DNA from 4 places in the Janthinobacterium sp. GW822-FHT07H10 genome. Region 2 is predicted to be linked to each of the others. Evidence: predicted binding sites of a transcription regulator. Region 2 holds the regulator's gene; each other region holds the start of a gene.
The links. Region 2 encodes LexA, which represses DNA repair genes until DNA is damaged. Its sites were predicted from a motif close to ACTGTATNNNNATACAGT; they were not measured.
Positions count from the first base shown of each region.

Region 1: a site for LexA is predicted at 2,153-2,170, ahead of imuA (translesion DNA synthesis-associated protein ImuA). Genes of this name have one in related genera too.
Region 3: a site for LexA is predicted at 3,118-3,135, ahead of AC1RDJ_RS10375 (putative DNA modification/repair radical SAM protein). Genes of this name have one in related genera too.
Region 4: a site for LexA is predicted at 2,798-2,815, ahead of imuA (translesion DNA synthesis-associated protein ImuA). Genes of this name have one in related genera too.

Region 1 covers NZ_JBXAKS010000008.1:59,194-63,893, reverse strand. Annotated here, with positions in the region: gene AC1RDJ_RS18495 (Y-family DNA polymerase) at 1-1,482, opposite strand, end outside; gene imuA (translesion DNA synthesis-associated protein ImuA) at 1,412-2,122, opposite strand; gene AC1RDJ_RS18485 (putative Na+/H+ antiporter) at 2,339-3,604, shown strand; gene AC1RDJ_RS18480 (GNAT family N-acetyltransferase) at 3,682-4,700, opposite strand, start outside.
Region 2 covers NZ_JBXAKS010000008.1:191,710-196,409, forward strand. Annotated here, with positions in the region: gene purF (amidophosphoribosyltransferase) at 1-701, shown strand, start outside; gene AC1RDJ_RS19065 (cystathionine gamma-synthase family protein) at 771-2,012, shown strand; gene lexA (transcriptional repressor LexA) at 2,098-2,733, opposite strand; gene AC1RDJ_RS19075 (zinc dependent phospholipase C family protein) at 2,984-4,700, shown strand, end outside.
Region 3 covers NZ_JBXAKS010000003.1:573,139-577,838, forward strand. Annotated here, with positions in the region: gene AC1RDJ_RS10365 (bile acid:sodium symporter family protein) at 1-452, shown strand, start outside; gene AC1RDJ_RS10370 (UdgX family uracil-DNA binding protein) at 404-1,873, opposite strand; gene AC1RDJ_RS10375 (putative DNA modification/repair radical SAM protein) at 1,870-3,102, opposite strand; gene modA (molybdate ABC transporter substrate-binding protein) at 3,244-4,002, shown strand; gene modB (molybdate ABC transporter permease subunit) at 4,019-4,690, shown strand; gene AC1RDJ_RS10390 (sulfate/molybdate ABC transporter ATP-binding protein) at 4,696-4,700, shown strand, end outside.
Region 4 covers NZ_JBXAKS010000005.1:370,785-375,484, forward strand. Annotated here, with positions in the region: gene AC1RDJ_RS14945 (error-prone DNA polymerase) at 1-612, opposite strand, end outside; gene AC1RDJ_RS14950 (Y-family DNA polymerase) at 615-2,000, opposite strand; gene imuA (translesion DNA synthesis-associated protein ImuA) at 2,017-2,706, opposite strand; gene AC1RDJ_RS14960 (serine hydrolase domain-containing protein) at 3,491-4,700, opposite strand, start outside.

The DNA of each region.
Region 1 (4,700 bases), 130 kb from region 2:
AAACAAGCCATGCAGGAACCAGCGCGGTGCGGCATCTTCGCCGCCGCCGGCGATGCGTTCGCGGTAGACCCAGTAATGGGCGTGGTCGCGTCCTTCCGCAATGAAATAATCGCGCGCCTGCGACTGCCCCCACCAGCCCGCCTCGATGCGTTCGGCCACGGAGACCATTTTCAGCGGTGAACCATAGAATGGCCGGTGCTCGCGCATCAGCAGGGCGATGGGCTGGGCCAGCAGCCAGCCGGGACGGGGCATGCCGGACAAGCCGGGCGGCAAGTCCGGCACCGCGCTTCTTGCAATGGGCTTGGCCGGCAGCGGCAGCCACTGGTTGGCTGCCTCGGGGCGGTAATCGGCGCGCGGTGATGCCTGCAAGACATTTTCTGCGCCCAGGCGCGCCACCAGCAATTCCATCAGGCGCTGGCGCTCCTGCGGCGTGCCGCCCGGCTCGGGAAACAGGGTGGCGCTGGGCGGCGCCATCGGCTGCACTTGCAGCGCCTCCAGGGTCAGGCCGATCACGGGCGCATCCAGTACCAGCTGCGCCAGACGCTCCTTGAGCAAGCGCAACAAATGCTCGTCGCGCCAGACGGCCTCGCCCAGGGCCAGCTCGATGACGGTGGGCGGGCGCGCCACCCGGCCCCGCTCGTGCGCCAGCAGCAGCGCGATGCGTTCGACGGCAAATTGCCGCGCGCATAGCCAGCCCGTCATTTGCTGCAGCAGGCGGCGCGCGCCGAACAACAGCGCGTCAGCGTGTTCCACGCGGTCGAACAACTCCAGGCTGGCGCGAAACGTGGGCGGCGCTTCCAGCCAGACGAACAGTTCCGTGCCGTCTCCATGCGCATCGTCGAGCATGTCGAGCAGGGCCGCGCCGCAGCGGCGCTGCAGGCCGGGCCGGGGCAACTGGCGCAACTGCCCCAGGGTGCGGCAGCCGATGCCGTCCAGCCAGTCGAGCCAGGGGCGCGCGGGCGGCAGCCAGGCGCACGGCAGGCGGTCGAGGCGGCGCACGAGGCTCTCCATGCCCAGCACCCGGCCCCGGCGCGTACCGGCGCGCGCCAGCAGCCAGGCGCCGCGCGCCGTGGGCGCGCACGATAGCTGGGCCGTGTAGCCGAGCGCACGCAAGCTGGCCGCGATCTGCCGGCACAGGGCGCGCACGCCACCAAACAGGCGCAGGCTGGCGCCCGCGTCGACCAGCAGGGTCGCTTCCTCGCCCTGCGCCACCAGCGGCGAATATTGCAGCAGCGCCAACGCCACCTCTTGCAGGGCCAGCGCTTCCCGTTCGGGCGAGCGTTCGTGCAGGCGCGCCTGCGGCGCCAGCATCAGCGCGCCCGCGCGGCGCATGCCGGGCCGGATGCCGGCGGCCCGCGCCAGCGGCGACACGGCCATCACTTGCTCCTGCTCCAGCACCACGCCGAGAATGTCAGCCGACCAGCGCGGGCAAAACACTTCGAGCGGGAGCCGGGGCAGGCAAAGGCCGATCCAGAGTCGCATGGCGTAGCAGTACAGAAGGAGGTTGCAGGGGCAGGAACAGCGGCGCATCGCGCTGCGGTCCCCGGCGCTTGATGAAGCCGATCTCGATGCCGCCGGCGGCCGGCCGCACGGACAGGCGCAACGGCGCCGGCGACGCATCCTGCGCGCCATGCAGCGGGCGCAGCATGCAGAACAGGGTATGGCCGCCTTGCGCCGCCAGGTGCAGCCGGCGCAGGCTGTCGCCGCGCACGTGCGTCTGCCAGAACAACAGGGCGCCGCAACTGCCGCTGCGCAAGATGTTTTCCGCCGCCCACAAGGCATCCTTGCTGCCGGCGCTGCGCAGCCACAGCAATTGCGACGGCGCCAGGCCTTGCGCGGCCAAGGCCAGCGCCTGCGGCGGATGGGGCGGCTGCAACAGCACGATGGGCAGATCACGCAACTGGGCCAGCGCGGGCGCCAGCAGGCGCAATTCGCCGCTGCCCGGCTGCTGCACCAATAAATCGATCAGGCTGCCGCCAGGCCAGCCGCCGCCGGGCAGCTGCGCGGACAGCGCGGCAAAGCCCGTGTCCAGGCAGCGCGTGGCCGCCTGTCCCAGCTGCGAGGCGCGCCACAGGGACGGGTGCAAGGCTTCCGGCGACGCCATCAATTCGGAATGTTGCATGATTTAATATGAAGAAAGAGGAAGATGAATACTGTATGCATATACAGTACTATCCAGTCCCGCTTTTGGCAAGGCTTATCTGCGCATTGCCGCTGCCAGGGCCGCTCCGCCACGTCCGAAAAAACCCGTTCTGGGCATCGATTGCTGTACCATAAGCACTCTCCTTACCGTCTGGCAACGTACCAGTCGGCATCCTCCGTCCATAAGGAAACTCATTTGACCACCATCCAACTCATCAGCGCGATCGTCTTCGGCCTTGCGCTCATCCACACCTTCGCCGCCAAGTCGTTTGAAACCTTGGCAAACCGCCATCCGCGCCATGCGGGCTTGCTGCACCTGCTGGGCGAAGTAGAAGTTGTGTTCGGCTTCTGGGCCTTCATCTTGATCATCATCATGGCCTTTGTCTCGGGCGGCGATGCGGCCATCGAATATGCCGAGTCGCGCCAGTATACGGAGCCACTGTTCGTCTTTGTCGTCATGGTGGTGGCCGCCTCGCGCCCCGTGCTCGACGCCGTGCAGCGCCTGCTGAAAGGCGTGGCGCGCGTGATGCCGCTGCGTACGGAACTGGCCCTCGTCTGGCTGGGCCTGGCCCTCGTGCCCCTGACGGGCTCGATGATCACGGAACCGGCCGCCATGACCCTGGCCGCGCTGATGCTGGCGCCGCAAATCTTTCGCCCGGGCATCCCTGAATGGCTGAAATACGGCGCGCTGGGTGTGCTCTTCGTCAACGTTTCCATCGGCGGCACCTTGACCTCGTACGCGGCGCCGCCCGTGCTGATGGTCGCCACCACCTGGAACTGGGACAGCGCCTTCATGGCCAGCCATTTCGGCTGGAAAGCGGCCATCGCCGTGCTGGTCAACGCCACGGGCGTGAGCATCCTGCTGCGCAAATACCTGCATAGCAACACGTCCGACATCAAGCCGAAATCCGGTGAAGTGGAAGCGCCGAAAGTGCCGCTGGCCATCAGCCTCGTGCACATGATCGTGCTCGCTGGCGTGGTGGCGCTGGCGCACCATCCGGTGCTGTTCATCGGCCTGTTCCTGTTCTTCCTCGGCTTCGTGCAGGCCTATGAGCGCTATCAAAGCCCGCTGATCCTGAAGGAAGGTTTATTGGTCGGCTTCTTCCTCGGCGGCCTGGTGGTGCTGGGCGGCATGCAGCAATGGTGGCTGCAGCCCATCGTTTCCAGCCTGAAACCGCTGGCCCTGTTCTTCGGCGCCCTCGGTTTGACGGCGATCACCGACAATGCCGCCCTGACCTACCTCGGTTCGCTGATCGTCGGCATGACGGACGAAGCGAAATACATGCTGGTGGCGGGCGCCGTGGCCGGCGGCGGCCTGACCGTCATCGCCAATGCGCCGAACCCGGCTGGCGTGGCCCTGCTGCGCCGCGGCTTCAAGGATGAATCGATCGGCGCCGTCGGCCTGCTGGCCGGCGCCCTGCTGCCGACGGCCGTGGCGGCCCTCGCCTTCCTGGCCCTGTAAGTCTCGTCAAGGGGCGGCCGCCAGCCGCCCCTGTTCCCCGCTGTTCCTTCCTCAGTTTCCTTCCTCAGTTTCCCTCCTCAGTTTCCCTCATATACGAGGAAGTGCAGGCGGTCGTAGAACAGGCTGTACGCATAGTCGAACGTGCCCACGCTGCGAAAACCCTTGTGCAGGTACACTTGCAAGGCTTCGCTCTTTTCCCACACCGTCAGGGTGATCCGCGCGCAGCCCTTGCGGCCGGCCAGGTCGCGGATTTCATTGAACATCTGCTTGAACAAGCCCTGCCCCCGGTATTTCTCGTCGATGGCCAGGCTGCTGACGAAGCAATCGTCGGCGCGCGCATGCGCGAGCACGAATTCGTCATAGGCGTCATCGAGCGCCTTCATGTCATCGCGGTAATACGAGACGGCGCCGCAGGCCTGGAACTCGGCCATCGTCGCGGCCGTGAAAAAGCCGATGAAGCGCTCGTCCTCGTCGTGCAAGCCATGGATATGCGCCAGGTAGGGCTCGATATTCTGCCGCCGCTGCAGTTCGACGAATTGCAGATTCAATTTATTGCCGAACGAGCAGTACTCGAGATAGCTGGTGGCGAACAGCAATTTCGCCATGCGGTTCTTCGCCTCGTCACCCAGCAGTTCGCCGGGCACCAGCCTGAGCGGGGCATGCGACAGCAAGCCCGCCTGGCCCTCGTCTTCGGCCATGGTGGCATCGTTGGCTGCCGGCATGCCGCTGCCGTGGCGACCCACGGTGGGACGCCAGAAGGCGCCTGCGGCGATATGCATGGAACGGTGGGCCACCAGGTAGCGGCAAAAGATGGCATTCACGCGGTCCAGCTGCGGATCGTCCGACAGCACGGAGTAATAGTGGAAATGATCGATTTCCGCCCGCAATTGGGCAGCATACGCCATGCGCGGCACTTCCTCGATGTCGAACACATCGACGACATTGACCAGGCTCAAAGGATCATCGAGTTGCCAGTCGATATCGTCCAGTCCGGCGATGCAGCGCACATACGCGCGCCGCTCCTCCGCGCTGAGGGGAATGTGCATGTCCGTGATGATGTCGTCGAGCAAGCGCATGCCGCGGATGCCGCCCACGA
Region 2 (4,700 bases):
GCCTGAAAATGGGCGAATACCTGGCCGAAAAGATCCGCACCGAATTGCCCGGCGTGCATATCGACGTGGTCATGCCGATCCCCGATTCCTCGCGTCCGGCCGCCATCCAGCTGGCCATGGCGCTGAACATCGAGTACCGCGAAGGCTTCATCAAGAACCGCTACATCGGCCGCACCTTCATCATGCCGGGCCAGGCGGCGCGCAAGAAATCCGTGCGCCAGAAGCTCAACGCGATCCCGTCCGAGTTCAAGGACAAGGTCGTGCTGCTGGTCGACGATTCCATCGTGCGCGGCACCACCAGCCGTGAAATCGTGCAGATGGCGCGCGAAGCGGGCGCGACGAAAGTCATCTTCGCCTCGGCCGCGCCTCCGGTGATTTACCCGAACGTGTACGGCATCGACATGCCGACGCGCGACGAGCTGATCGCCTATGGCCGCACGACGGAAGAAGTGTGCCGCGAAATCACGGCCGATTACCTGGTGTACCAGGATATCGGTGCGCTGAAGCAGGCGATTGCCGACGTCAACCCGGCCCTGACCAGTTTCGAGGCGTCGTGCTTCGATGGCGTGTACGTGACGGGCGACGTGTCGCAGGAATACCTGGACCGCCTGGAGTACGCGCGCCACCATCCGAAGGCGGCAGCGCCCGAGGATACGCCACGTTCCCAGCTGAACCTGAACCTGGCGACGACGGAAGCATAATCGTCCAGCCCGGCCTGCGCCGGGCTTTTTTTTGTCTGACTTTTTCACTGCCTTGCGCACCACCCGACCATGAGCGACAACAAGACTTACGGCTTTACCACCACCATCCTGCATAACGACCGTCGCAAGGGCATCGAACACGGTTCGCTGCACAAGCCCGTGCACACGTCCGTCGCGTTCGGCTACGGCGATGCGCGCCAGCTCGCTTCCGTGTTCCAGGGCAAGGAGCCCGGCTTCCGCTACGGCCGCCAGGGCAATCCGACCGTTTCCGCGCTGGAAGACAAGGTCAACAAGATGGAAGACGGCGTGGCCACGCTGTGCTTCGCCACCGGCATGGGCGCCATCGGCGCCGTCGTGCAGGCGCTGCTGCGCGCGGGCGACCACGTCGTGTCGTCGGCTTTTCTATTCGGCAACACCAACAGCCTGTGGCAGACGGTGACGGGGCAGGGCATGGCCGTGTCGTTCGTCGACGCCACCGATGTGGCCAACGTGGCGGCCGCCATCACGCCGGCCACGCGCATCGTGTTTGTCGAAACCATCGCCAATCCGCGCACGCAGATCGCCGACCTGGCGAAGATCGGCGAGTTGTGCCGCGAAAAAGGCATCCTGTATATCGTCGACAACACCATGACGACGCCGTATTTGTTCCGCCCGAAAGCCGTGGGCGCGGGCCTGGTGGTCAATGCGCTGACCAAGTCCATCGGCGGCCACGGCAATGCACTGGGCGGCAGCTTGACGGACACGGGCGTGTTCGACTGGACGCAATATCCGAACATCTTTGACAATTATAAAAAGGCGGCGCCGGCCCAGTGGGGCATCGCGCAAATCCGCGCCAAGGCCTTGCGCGACTTCGGCGCCTCGCTGGGACCGGAAGCGGCGCACCATATCGCCGTCGGCGCGGAAACCATGGCCCTGCGCATGGACCGTACCTGCTCCAACGCCCTGGCGCTGGCGACCATGCTGCAGGCGGATCCACGCGTGGCTGCCGTGCATTATCCGGGCTTGGCCTCGCATCCGCAGCACGCGCTGGCAACGGACTTGTTCCGCAGCTATGGCTCCCTGTTCAGCTTTGAGTTGAAAGACGGCATCGACTGCTTCGATTTCCTCAATCGCCTGAACCTGGCTATCCCGGCCAGCAACCTCGGTGACACGCGCACCCTCGTCATTCCCGTTGCCCACACGATCTTTTACGAGATGGGCGCCGAGCGCCGCGCCAGCATGGGCATCGCCGAATCGCTGATCCGCGTCTCCGTCGGCATCGAGGACGAGGCGGACCTGCTCGAGGATTTCCGTAATGCGCTGGAGGCATAAAACGCCCGGGCGATAAAAAAGGGCCGCAACAGCATGACTGTTGCGGCCCTTTTTGCGTTTTACGTGCGACAGCTGCCAGGAAAAATCAATGCCAGCTGCGCATCAAGCCAACTGCCAGCCCTTCCAGGGCGAATTCGTCTTCCGGCGACACGGTAATGACCTTGAAATCGGGGTTTTCCGGCAGCAGTTCGATGACGGAGCCCGTCTTCTTGTAGCGCTTGACGGTGACTTCGTCGCCGATGCGGGCGACGACGATCTGGCCATTCTTGGCGCTGTCGACCTTCTTGACTGCCAACAAGTCGCCATCCATGATGCCGGCGTCGCGCATGGACCAGCCGCGCACCTTCAGCAGGAAGTCGGGCTTGGCCGAGAACAGGGCAGGGTCGACGTTGTAGCTCGCTTCCAGGTTTTCCTGTGCCAGGATGGGCGAACCGGCCGCCACGCGGCCGATCAGCGGTAGCGACATCAGCAGCGCTGCCGGCACCTTCGATGGCAGCGTTTCGGCCGCCGCGCCGATCAGGCGGATGCCGCGCGACGTGCCTGGCGAAATCTCGATCGCGCCCTTGCGGGCCAGGGCCTGCAAATGCTCTTCGGCCGCATTGGCCGATTTAAAACCCAATTCATTGGCAATCTCGGCGCGGGTGGGAGGAAAGCCCGTATTTTCAATCGCGTCCTTGATCAGGTTCAGGATTTGTTCTTGTCGTGCTGTCAGCTTGATCATGAGCGGTGGGTGCATACTAAAATGCTGTCTATATGAACAGTCTGTATTTTTGTACAGTATCGCCGACTATGCAAGCCCAATTTCACCATTTCGCAAAATAATTCAACGATCGGCTTGTTCCTGGCGCGATCACTTCAATTTATTGCCAATTTGCAATTTTCTCTGCTAGTATGCGCATGATATTTTTTTGGCAATGTGGCATCCGGGCCATGTGTGCCTCTCTTCATCCGTAAAACTATAAAAGGATTCCATGATCGACCGATGTGGTAAGCGTTTCACCTTGCTGGCTGGCTTGCTGGGCATCTTGTTTGCCGGGAATGCGTGCGCCTTTACCCTGGGCACGCATGTCTGGGTGGGGCAGCAGGTCATCAACGATCTGGCGGACGATGGCAAGATCACTATTGTATTGCAGGGAAAGCCCGTCACCCTCGAAGTGCCCGCGCATGTGCGCAGCGCCATCCTGGCGAACCAGACGGAGTTCTTGCTGGGGAATATAGGTCCCGACTCGGCGCCGGACATTCTCGTCGGGCAAACCATCGTCCATCCCGGCATCGAAGACGGCTGGAAGACCAACGACTGGCTGCGCTTCCTGCTCAACAGCGCCAGGGGCAACGCCGCGGGCACGGCATACGCCTATGGCTACCTGGGGCATGCCTCGGCCGACATGTTCGCCCATACGTATGTCAATCAGTATGCGGGAGACATCTTTGACCTGGCCGATGAAACGCTGGTGGAGCAGCGGCATATTGCGCTCGAGGGCTTTATCGGGAGGCTGACGCCGCCGTTGCGCGACCACACGGGCAGGCAGCTTGGCGCCGTGCGCGCCTTGATCAAGCCCAGCGATGCATTCGGCACGTTTGTGCGCGACACGCTGGTGCTCAACGATACGGTGCAGGAGCAATACAGCCGCGGCAAGTATGGACGGCATTTGGCGGCCTACCATGCCTACCGCAAATCCATCGACGCGATGGTGGTCAATCCTGCTTGGAACCAGCTCGACGTCGCGGTCGTGCGGCTGTTTGCGTCGAACTGGGGCGTGGCGCTGTCGTCGAACGACGCGCAAAAGATCATCGACAAGGCCAATGTCATCATCCCCAAGGTACAGGCGGGCGAGGACCGCATCCAGTCCCTGGCAAACGATCTGGTCAATGCCACGCAGCATCTTGACGATGCCCTGTTCAGCGGCGTGAAGAAGGCCACGCAGACCGTGTTCAGTGTCGAGCAGGAGATACTCCAGCTGCACCTGCAGATTTCCAGCAAGGAAAGCGAGTTGCGCCGCAAGGCAAGTTGCCCGAAAAAATGGCAGGATCCGTTCGGCTATCATGCATGTCAAAAGGCAAACGATGTGATCGACTCCATCAATGGCTCGGTCAATGCGGCCCTGGGCTCGCTCAATGGCAAGCTGGCGGCCAAGCGGCAGCAGCTGTTGCAGGCCAGCATCGCCGTGCGCGATGCTGCGGTGGCATCGCAAAAGCTGGTGCAGATCGTCAGCAATGCCGCCATTGATTTCAGCCAGCGCATGGGGCAGAACACGTCGCCGATCAAGGGGCCGCTGATGGGCTGGCGCAATGATGTCGATGTTGCCATGCGCGAATATGTGAAGGCGACGAGCCAGTCATTGCTCAATTCCACGGACCGGGCGGCCAGCGCGACCGAGCCGTTGTCGCGCTGGTTCGATTGCTATCACATGAGTATTCTCGGTGTGGCGCAGGAGCTGTCCGGGTGCGAGCTGCGCGACGGCGCCAGGAATGTGGTCTGGGCGGTGGACCGGGCGCTCAAGCTGGCCGAGGACCTGGCGTTTGCCGGGGACCTGCTCGGCTTGCCGACGCCTTCCGAGATCCGCGCCTGGCGCGACGAGCAGATTGCCAGCGCCAAGGACCGCCTGGTGGCGGAAATCTTCGACCGCCTGCTGCCGCGCGAATTGCAGGATATCCTGGCGCTGTTCAGCAAGGACATGGACGATGCCG
Region 3 (4,700 bases), on a different contig from region 2:
AGTTCCTGCGCCGCTGGATCGGGCGCTGGGTCGACCGCCACAAGGCCACCTTGAAATACGTCGACCAGGGTTCCATCCTGCTGGTCGTCTACACGGCCTTCAGCGAAGCCGTCAGCGAAGGCCTGTGGCACACGATTTCGGTGGAAACCCTGGTGGCGCTGGGCCTGATCAGCATCCTGCTGCTGGCGCTGGTGCTGGGCATCGCCACCTTCGTCAGCCGCCGCCTGGGCTTCAACAAGGAAGACGAGATCGCCATCGTCTTTTGCGCCTCGAAGAAAAGCCTGGCCAGCGGCGTGCCGATGGCCAAGGTGCTGTTCTCCACGCGCTCGCTGGGCATGGTGATCCTGCCGCTGATGCTGTTCCACCAGATCCAGCTGATGATCTGCGCCGTGATCGCGCAACGCTATGCGCGGCGCGACGAGGGGCAGGAAGTGCCGGCCTCGACGCTGTGATGGCTATCCTGCCCTAGCAGCAGCGCCTGCCGCAGCCCCGCCACGATCACTGCGTAAGCCTGGCGCCGGCTTGCCGCATCGGGCGCGCGCAGCACATACGCTGGGTGATATACGGTAATCACCCAGCGCCCGTCGTGCAAGACGGGCGTGCCGATCAGCGGTGTCATGCTCGCCGCGCCATCTTGCAATAGCGCCTTCAATGCCGTGCTGCCCAGCGCTACGATCACCTGCGGTTTCACGCTGGCCAGTTCCTTTTCCAGCCAGCCATGGCAGGCGAGGATTTCGCGCTGCGTGGGCGTCTTGTGCAGGCGGCGCTTGCCGCGCGGTTCCCACTTGAAATGCTTGACAGCATTGGTCAGATACACGCTGTCGCGCGCCATGCCCGCTTCATGCATGGCTTGCTGCAGCAGCGCGCCGGCCGGGCCGACAAACGGCAGGCCCGCCAGGTCTTCCTGGTCGCCCGGCTGCTCGCCGATGAGCATGATGCGCGCCTGTTCCGGCCCCGTGCCGGGCACGGCTTGCGTGGCGGTCTTCCACAATTCGCAGCGGCGGCACCGGTCCAGGGTGGTGGGCAGGTCGCGCGCGGGCTGGGCGCGTTCGGCGGAGATCGGGATCATGGTCGCGCCGCTGCGCTGGCCCACGCTCGCCGTCTGGCCCGTGCGCCGTTCGCCGTTGGCGGCGCCGCTCAGCATGGCGGGCACGATGGCGCCTTCCGGCAGGTTCTTCCAGAAGCGCGAGGGGATATGGCTGTGCAGCAAGCCGGCATTCACGCGCGCGGGGTTGAAGATGCTGCGGTAGTAGGTCAGCCACAGGGCTTCGCCCGCATCGTCGATGTCGGCCGCGCCACGCAGCAGCGCCGGTCCCGCATGCAGGGTGGCGCCATCCCACAGCATGCTGGCCCGGGGCGTGGCGATCATCCAGCTGATGGCGCCCATGCGGCGCGCAAAGTGGCGCGCCACTTGCGGCAGCACCTCGTGCGCGGGCTCGAACCAGGCGACGAAGCGCGGCGCGCCAGCCGCTTCGTCGCGTTCCCTGAAGCGTACATAGGCATGCATGTCGTGTTCTTCGCGGCGCACGGCCTTGGCCATGGCGTGCAGGCGCGCGCCGTCCGCATCGGCGGGAGACAGTACGTCGTGCTGGCCCAGCTGCCAGCGCCACAGCACCTGGTACAGAAAGGCCCAGCGGTCGGCGGCGTTGAAACAGGCGGCCGCTTCCAGCAGTTCCACCAGCTGGCGCGGCAGGCGCAAGGCGGGCGCCGACATGACAGCGTCGGCAGGCGCAGGGGCGGACGAAAACAGGTCGCCATCGCCCGCTTGTGCGTGCCAGGCGACATCGGCAGGTGGCACTTTGCGCGCGATCAATTCGCGGGCGGCCGCGCGCCACTCGTCGAACGACTGCGCCAGCCGCGCCACGGCGTTCATGCCGCCTGCAATTCCGGCCACAAATGCATCTGCCGCGGCGCTTCCGCCATGGCCTGGCGCAGGTGTTCGGAAGCCGTGGTGTCGCGCGCGGGGAAATAATCGGCCGTGATGATGAAGGGCGCGATTTTCTTCATGCTGCAGCGCAGGCGCGACAGGTCGGCGTAGCGCACTTGCCGCAGCCGGCGCAGGTCGACGATGCGCTGTGCGTTGCGCAAGCCGATGCCGGGCACGCGCGCGATCATGTGCTGCGCCGCGCGGTTCAAGTCCAGCGGAAAATGTTCGCGGTGCGCCAGCGCCCACGCCAGCTTGGGGTCGATATCGAGCGCCAGGTTGCCGCCCGTTGCCGGCAGCAGTTCGCTGGCCTGGAAACCATAGCTGCGCAGCAAAAAATCGGCCTGGTACAGCCGGTGTTCGCGCAGCATCGGCGGCGGCGCCAGCGGCACGCTTTTCGGGCTGTCGGGGATGGGGCTGAAGGCCGAGTAGTACACGCGCTTGAGCTTGTAGCTGCCGTACAGGGTCTCGGCCGTGGAGAGGATCTGCTGGTCGTCGCTGGCGTCGGCGCCGACGATCATCTGCGTGCTTTGCCCGGCCGGCGCGAAGCGCGGCGACCTTGGTTCCTCTGCCTTTTCATCGAGCTTGCGGCGGATGGCGCCCATGGCCAGCTTGATCGTGTGCACGCTTTTTTCCGGCGCCAGTGCTTGCACGCTGTCCTGCGTCGGCAGTTCGATATTGACGCTGAGCCGGTCGGCATAGCGGCCCGCCTGCGCGATCAGGGCGGGATCGGCGTCGGGGATGGTTTTCAGGTGGATGTAGCCGCGGAACTGGTGCACTTCGCGCAGCTCGCGCGCCACCTGCACCAGCTGTTCCATCGTGTAGTCGGCCGACTGGATGATGCCGGAACTGAGGAACAGGCCGTCGATGTAGTTGCGCAGGTAAAAATCGGCCGTCAGCCTGACCACTTCGGCCACCGTAAACCGCGCGCGCGGCACGTTCGAGCTGCGGCGGTTGACGCAGTACTGGCAATCGTACAGGCAGTAATTGGTCAGCAGTATTTTCAGCAGGGAGACGCAGCGCCCGTCCGGCGTGTAGCTGTGGCAGATGCCCATGCCCGAGGTGGCGCCAAAGCCGTCCTTGCCGATGGAGTCGCGCTTGGGCGCGCCACTGCTGGCGCAGGACGCGTCGTACTTGGCTGCGTCGGCCAGGATTTCCAGCTTGTCCGTCAATTCCATGGCTCACCTCGATATACTGTGTTTATATACAGTATATCAGGGAATGCATGCTGTGCTGTCTTGACTTGTGCGATGGCAGAACGTTATATATAAGTGTATATTACGCTCCTTGTTCACCGTTCACTTTACAAGGATACGACCATGCGCCTCACCCCTCTCGCCCAATTCTTCGGCGCCGCCCTGCTTGCCACCGTCGCCTCGTCCGCCCTGGCCGGCGAAGTGGTGGTCTCGGCCGCCGCCAGCCTGACGAATGCGTTCAAGGATGCGGCGCAGGGCTATGAGGCGCAGTATCCGGGCAGCAAAGTCTCGCTGAACTTCGCCGCCTCGGGCGTGCTGCTGCAGCAGATCGTCAAGGGCGCGCCCGTCGACGTGTTTGCCTCGGCCGACCAGGAAACCATGGATGCGGCGCAAAAGCAGGGCCTCGTATTGCCGGCCGACCGCCAGGATTTCGTCGGCAACAGCCTGGTGCTGATCGTGCCGCACGACAGCAAGCTCGGCATCAAGAGCCTGACGGACCTGACGCACAAGGGCGTGACCCGCGTCGCCATCGCCAACCCGGCCAGCGTGCCCGTTGGCCGCTATTCGGAAGGCGCGCTGAAGAAGGCCAAGCTGTGGGACGCCGTGCAGACCAAGGCCATCGGCACGCAAAACGTGCGCCAGTCGCTCGATTACGTGGCGCGCGGCGAAGTCGATGCGGGTTTCGTGTATGCCACCGACGCGGCCATCATGAAGGATAAAGTGAATGTGGTGCTGGAAGTGCCGCTGGACGCGCCCGTGCTGTACCCGATCGCCACCATCAAGGACAGCGCCAACCAGGCCGAGGCGAAGCGTTTCGTCAGCTATCTGCAGACGGCGCCGGCGCAAGCCATCCTCGCCAAGTACGGCTTCAAGAAACCATAGTTAGTCAAGTTCCCGCATGGATATCGCCTGGACCGCGCTGGCCCTGTCGCTGAAGGTGGCGGCGTGGGCCACGGCGCTCAATTTGTTGCTCGGCATCGGCACCGGCTATCTGCTGGCGCGTGCCCGCTTTCCTGGGCGTAACCTGCTCGATGCGCTGCTGACCTTGCCGATGGTGATGCCGCCCACCGTGCTCGGCTACTATTTACTGGTCTTGCTGGGCCGGCGCGGCACGCTCGGTATCTGGCTGCAGGATACCTTCGGCATCAACCTGATCTTCACCTGGCAAGGCGCCGTGATCGCCTCGACGGTGGTGGCCTTCCCCCTCGTCTTCAAGCCCGCGCGCGCCGCCTTCGAGGCCGTCGATGGCCAGCTCGAGCAGGCGGCCCGCGTGCTGGGCATCTCGGAGCTGGCGATTTTCTTCCGCGTCACCCTGCCGCTGGCGTGGCGCGGCATCCTGGCCGGCGTGCTGCTGGGTTTTGTGCGCGCGCTGGGCGAATTCGGCGCCACCCTGATGGTGGCTGGCAGCATTCCCGGCAAGACGCAGACCCTGTCGGTCGCCGTGTATGAAGCCGTGCAGGCGGGCCAGGACGATGCGGCCAACATGCTGGTGCTGATCACTTCCGTCGTCTGCATCGTGGTGCTGCTGGCCGCCGGCCGCCTGGCACCGGGACGCATCGCTCACAAATGACCGCCATGCA
Region 4 (4,700 bases), on a different contig from region 2:
CGTGGCCACTACCGGCAGGCTGAATTCGGCGCCGATGGCTTCGACCATGGCGCGGTGCCGGTCATCCTTGGCCCGGTGGTGCAACGTCAAGGCGACGCGCGCGCGCCCCGGTGCGCTACGCACCAGCCATTCGGCTTGCCGCTCGATCTCTTCATAGGGGGCGTTATATTTGGGGCACAGGATGAGCTGGCAGCCCGGCAGCCCTTTTAAGTGGGCGAGAGGGGCGGTGGGGTTGGCAATGTCGCGTGGCCACACCAGGTAACTTCCCTTGTCGGCGCGCGTGCGCGCAGCGGTAATGAGTTCGCTCAAGTTGCCATAGCCGTCGCGGTCCATGGCCAGGATCAGCACAGTGAAGGATGGGGTGCCGTCCTCCGGTGTCACCCTCATCTGGCTGCCAATGATGAGGTGGATGTTCCACTCCCTCGCCGCCACATGCGCCTTGACCACGCCGGCCAGGGAACATTCGTCAGCCATGGCGATGGCCTGGTATCCCAGCTGAGCCGCGCGTGCCACCAGCTGGTCGGGTGGAGAGGCGCCGTGCAGAAAGGAGTAATGGCTCATGCACTGCAGCTCGGCATAGTCCGGCAGCGTGGAAACTGGCGGCTGGACCATGATCAGCCGAACATCCCGTGCAGAAACCAGCGGCCGTCAACGACACGCTCCAGGTAGATCCAGTAGCAAGTCGCATCGCTTCCTTGAGCGATGTAATAGTCGCGGGCCGCGATTTGATCGTTCCACCAGCCGGCCTCAATGCGTTCCGGCCCCTTGAGCACTTTTAGGGGGGAACCATAGAAGGGACGTTCGCCGCGCAGCAGCAGCGGGATTGGTTTAGGTAGCAGCCAGAACGGGCGCTCAAAAGCCTCATCCTCGGAGCTGGCCGCCTTGTGTTTTCCGGTGGCGGCAGCCCAAGCATTGCTTTCCTCCGGCCGATGGTCGTGATGCTCGACAGGGCAGAGGACGTTGTCGCTGCCAAGACGGGCACTGAGTAATTCCAGCAGACGCTTGTAGTCGGCTGGGGTGCCGCCTGGTTCGGGAAACAGATCTTGCGTCGGTGGCGCCATCGCGGTGAGCAAGCGCGCTTCCAGGCGCAGGGCGATGACCGGGGCAACCAGTTCCGTGCGCGCCAGGCGCTCCTTCAGTAGCCGAATCAGATGTTCATCGCGCCAGGTCGGCTCTGCCAATCCGATCTCGATCGGCGTGGGCGGGATCGCGGTCTTGCCGCGCTCGTGCTCCAGCAGCAGAACAAAAACACTCACGGCCTGCTGACGCGCGACCAGCCATCCGACAAATTGCTGCAGCAGGCCAGTGGCGCCGTCCAGCAGGGCATCGGCGTGTTCGATCCGGTCAAAAGTTTCGATGCGCGCTGAAAAAGTTTCGGGAATGGCGATCCATTCAAACAGTTCAGGAGCGAGCCCATAGGCGCGGTCGAGCTCATCGAGCACTTGCCTGTTCATCCTGCGCTGGATGCCAGGGCGGGGCAGGCGTCGTAGCGCCGCCAGATGATCCGCACCAATGTCTGTTAGCCATTCCAGGTGGTTCGCCGTGCTGGGCAGATAGACGCAGGGCATGCGGTCGAGCTGGCGTTCTAGCGAGCGCATGTGCACGGTGCGCCGCAGAATGATCTGGCGTTTCGCCGGTTGCCAGCGCGAGAGTAGCCAGGCCCCCATGGCCGTCGGTGCCGTGCCGAGCTGCGAGGTCACCCCAAGCGCTTGTAGGGCAGCGCGAATGCATCGGCTGATGGCGGCTCGCCCGTTAAATAGGCGCAAGCTGGCGGTCACGTCCAGCAGCAGGCTGAAGTCGCCGGCATGCGCCACTTCCGGGGTGAACTGGAGGAGGGCGAGCGCGACGGCATTGCTCATGATCAGTTCGCGCTCAAGGCTGCGCTCCAGGATCACGGTATCTGGCGAGACGGCCGCCACGCCGCCAGGGCGCATGCCGATACGTACCCCTTCGGCATAGGCATGCTGCGAGACCGCAATGATGCTGCCCTTCTCGACCACCGCATACGACCCCGGTTCACACCAGCGCGGCCTGAGGCATTCGAGAGGCAACAGTGGGAGGTGTACGCTGAACCAGAACCGCATTTTGATCGTCCAAAAATCGTTGACGTGCCGGCATGTCAGCCAGCGGTATAAAGAGTGGCGCCTCATGATGTGGGCCACGCCGTTTAATGATGTGAGTGGAAATGCCGCCGGCGGCGGGGCGCAATGCCAGGCGTAATGGCGCTGGTGACGCATCGGCCGCAGCACTCATCGGCCGGACCAGCCAGAAGAACGTTTCGGTTGTCTGCGCCGCCAGATTGAGGCGCCGCAGTGCTTCGTCGCGGATATTCGTCTGCCACAGCAATACCGCACCGCAACTGCCGTTGCGCAGGATCTGCTCGGTGGACCAGAGAGCATCGGCGGTGCTGGGGGCGCGTATCCAGAGCAGGTTCGGGCAGCTCAGGTCCATGAATTTGCAGGCGGCGGAGTTGGGCAAGTACGGCGGCTGCACCAGGGCGATCCGGCGATGTTGCGACAGTTGTGCCAGCACTGGCCGCAACAAGTGCATTTCCCCGATACCCGCTTGCTGAACTAGCAACTCCGTGAAGGTCGATTGAGGCCAACCGTTGCCAGGAAGCTCACCATCCAAGATGCTATGACCGGTAGTAACCGTGCTGGTTGTTCCTCGGCTCAGTTCACTTGCCCGCCAGACGTCACGCAGCATGGGGCTGTTAGCCAATGCGGTAGAGCTGGTACGTTGAAGGGAGGGTAAAAGCATGGCGTCTGGCTAGAGGTCGTTGATAATTTTCAAAACTACTGTATATAAACACAGTATATGCTGAGGACATCAAAAACTGCAAGGTCCATGAATTTCTTGAGTTGTCAAAATTAACAGAGACAGTGGTACGAAAGTGCGAAGAGAGACGCGTCATTGAGGAACATCTAGGTATGTCAGTTCTATTGGACGAACGCCATTCGCTCTCGCGACCTCGCTAGCTCTCTGCGACCGTCTAATACAGCTCGACAAAAATAGGGCGATAGTAGAGCTAATTGAGACTCACGCGCCTTGAACCGGCCTGGCAAATTTGAGCATGTTGTGTCTCCATGGTTTGGCACTGTAGCTTACCTAAAGCATCTGCAATGGTGTCACTTTGATATTTTTATGGGGCCGCTGATTCTATTTGCACGAACGGCGGCCGGTGTCGCCCTCAGGCCTAGCCAGTAAGGCAATGAATTCCTGCACTGGCACATCATCTCCGTGCAGATTCCAACGGACTGAAACACGCCGTTTCGCGGTGGGGTGTCCCATCATCTGGCAACTCCACGCTCAACTCAACACGGCGGATGTCATGCCACGGGCCGGCGGTCTCGCCGTTGTACTAACGCTTGGCTACGATGCAGCCATCGACCATGGCGACCACTGCGCGCAGGTCTGGATGCACGTCGTGATCGCAGCTTGCCAGCACCCCCTCGCACGCTCTTGCCGAGTTGGCGCTACCGTTGCCGATTCAGCTATCCGGGCTGCGGTGGGCCTTGCGCCCCCCGATTAAGAGCAGGTCTTGGGCGCCATCCTGAGTCAGTTCGATGATGTCGCCGGTCTCGGGAGATACCAGGCTGGATTTGCCGGTCGGCACCAGCCGGGTGGCGCCAATGTCAGGCATCACCATCGTCCAGTCCTTGCCGTCGAAGCGCAGTTCGTAGCGGTTGGTGAAACGGCCCTCGAAGTTGTAGAGCTGGTAGATGCCGACGTGGCGCGTGGCCGTTGCTAAGTCCAGGGGCGCCGCTTGGGCCAGGCGAGGTTTGAAGTCGGGCCAGTCGTAGGCGGATGCCACCGCCTTGACGATCTCGCCGCCAAGATAGGTACCGTTGTCGCCGTCGGTCATGACTACAACGCCGTTGCCGCTGTCGAGATACATCGCATAGGTGCTCTTGAAGCCGGTGTTGCCGCCGGAATGCATGAAGCGTTTGTGCTCGCCATCGCCGACCACGAAGAAGCCCTGCGCATAATTGTTCAGCGCCGGCGTCAGCAGATTGCGCGCCTCGGTGGTGCTCAGAAAGGCCGTGCCGATTTTCCACGACCGCTGGACACCGATGGCGAAGCGCGCCAGGTCGCTAGCCGTAGTCCACAGGCCGGCGGCCGCCAGTTCGGGATAGATGAAGGCCCCGCCTTCGACTTCGCTGCCGTCGGCGTAGTGGCCGCGCGCGCGGTTGTGTTCTGCCGCCGGCAATGGCTGCGCGAATGTGCTGCGCTGCATCCGCAGCGGCTGCAGTACTTGCTGGCGCATCAACTCCGCAAAAGGCGTGCGCAGACATTGCTGCATGGCGACTTGGGCGATGGTGTAGCCGCCGCCGGAATACGCATAGGCGGCGCCCGGGATGGTCTGGATGGCGACCGCCGACGTGAGCGACGGCGGCTCGCCCTTGATTACCTGAAGGTCCGTAGGGATCGCCTGCGACGGTGGATAGCCGGGGAATCCGGATACGGTCGCCCCTGCGGTGTGGCTGAGCAAATTGCGCAAGGTCACCGGATGCTCGGGGCTTTGCTGTCCGGCGGGTAGGGGCCACGGCCGCAGACAGGTGTCCACCGGACTATCGAGCTGGAGCTTGTTGCTGCCCGCCAGCCGTTGCGCCAGCACGCCGGTCACGCCCTTGCTGATGGACGCGGCCTGATACAGCGTGTCGGTGTCGGCCGCAGGTGCGGACGGTTGCCGGTAGACG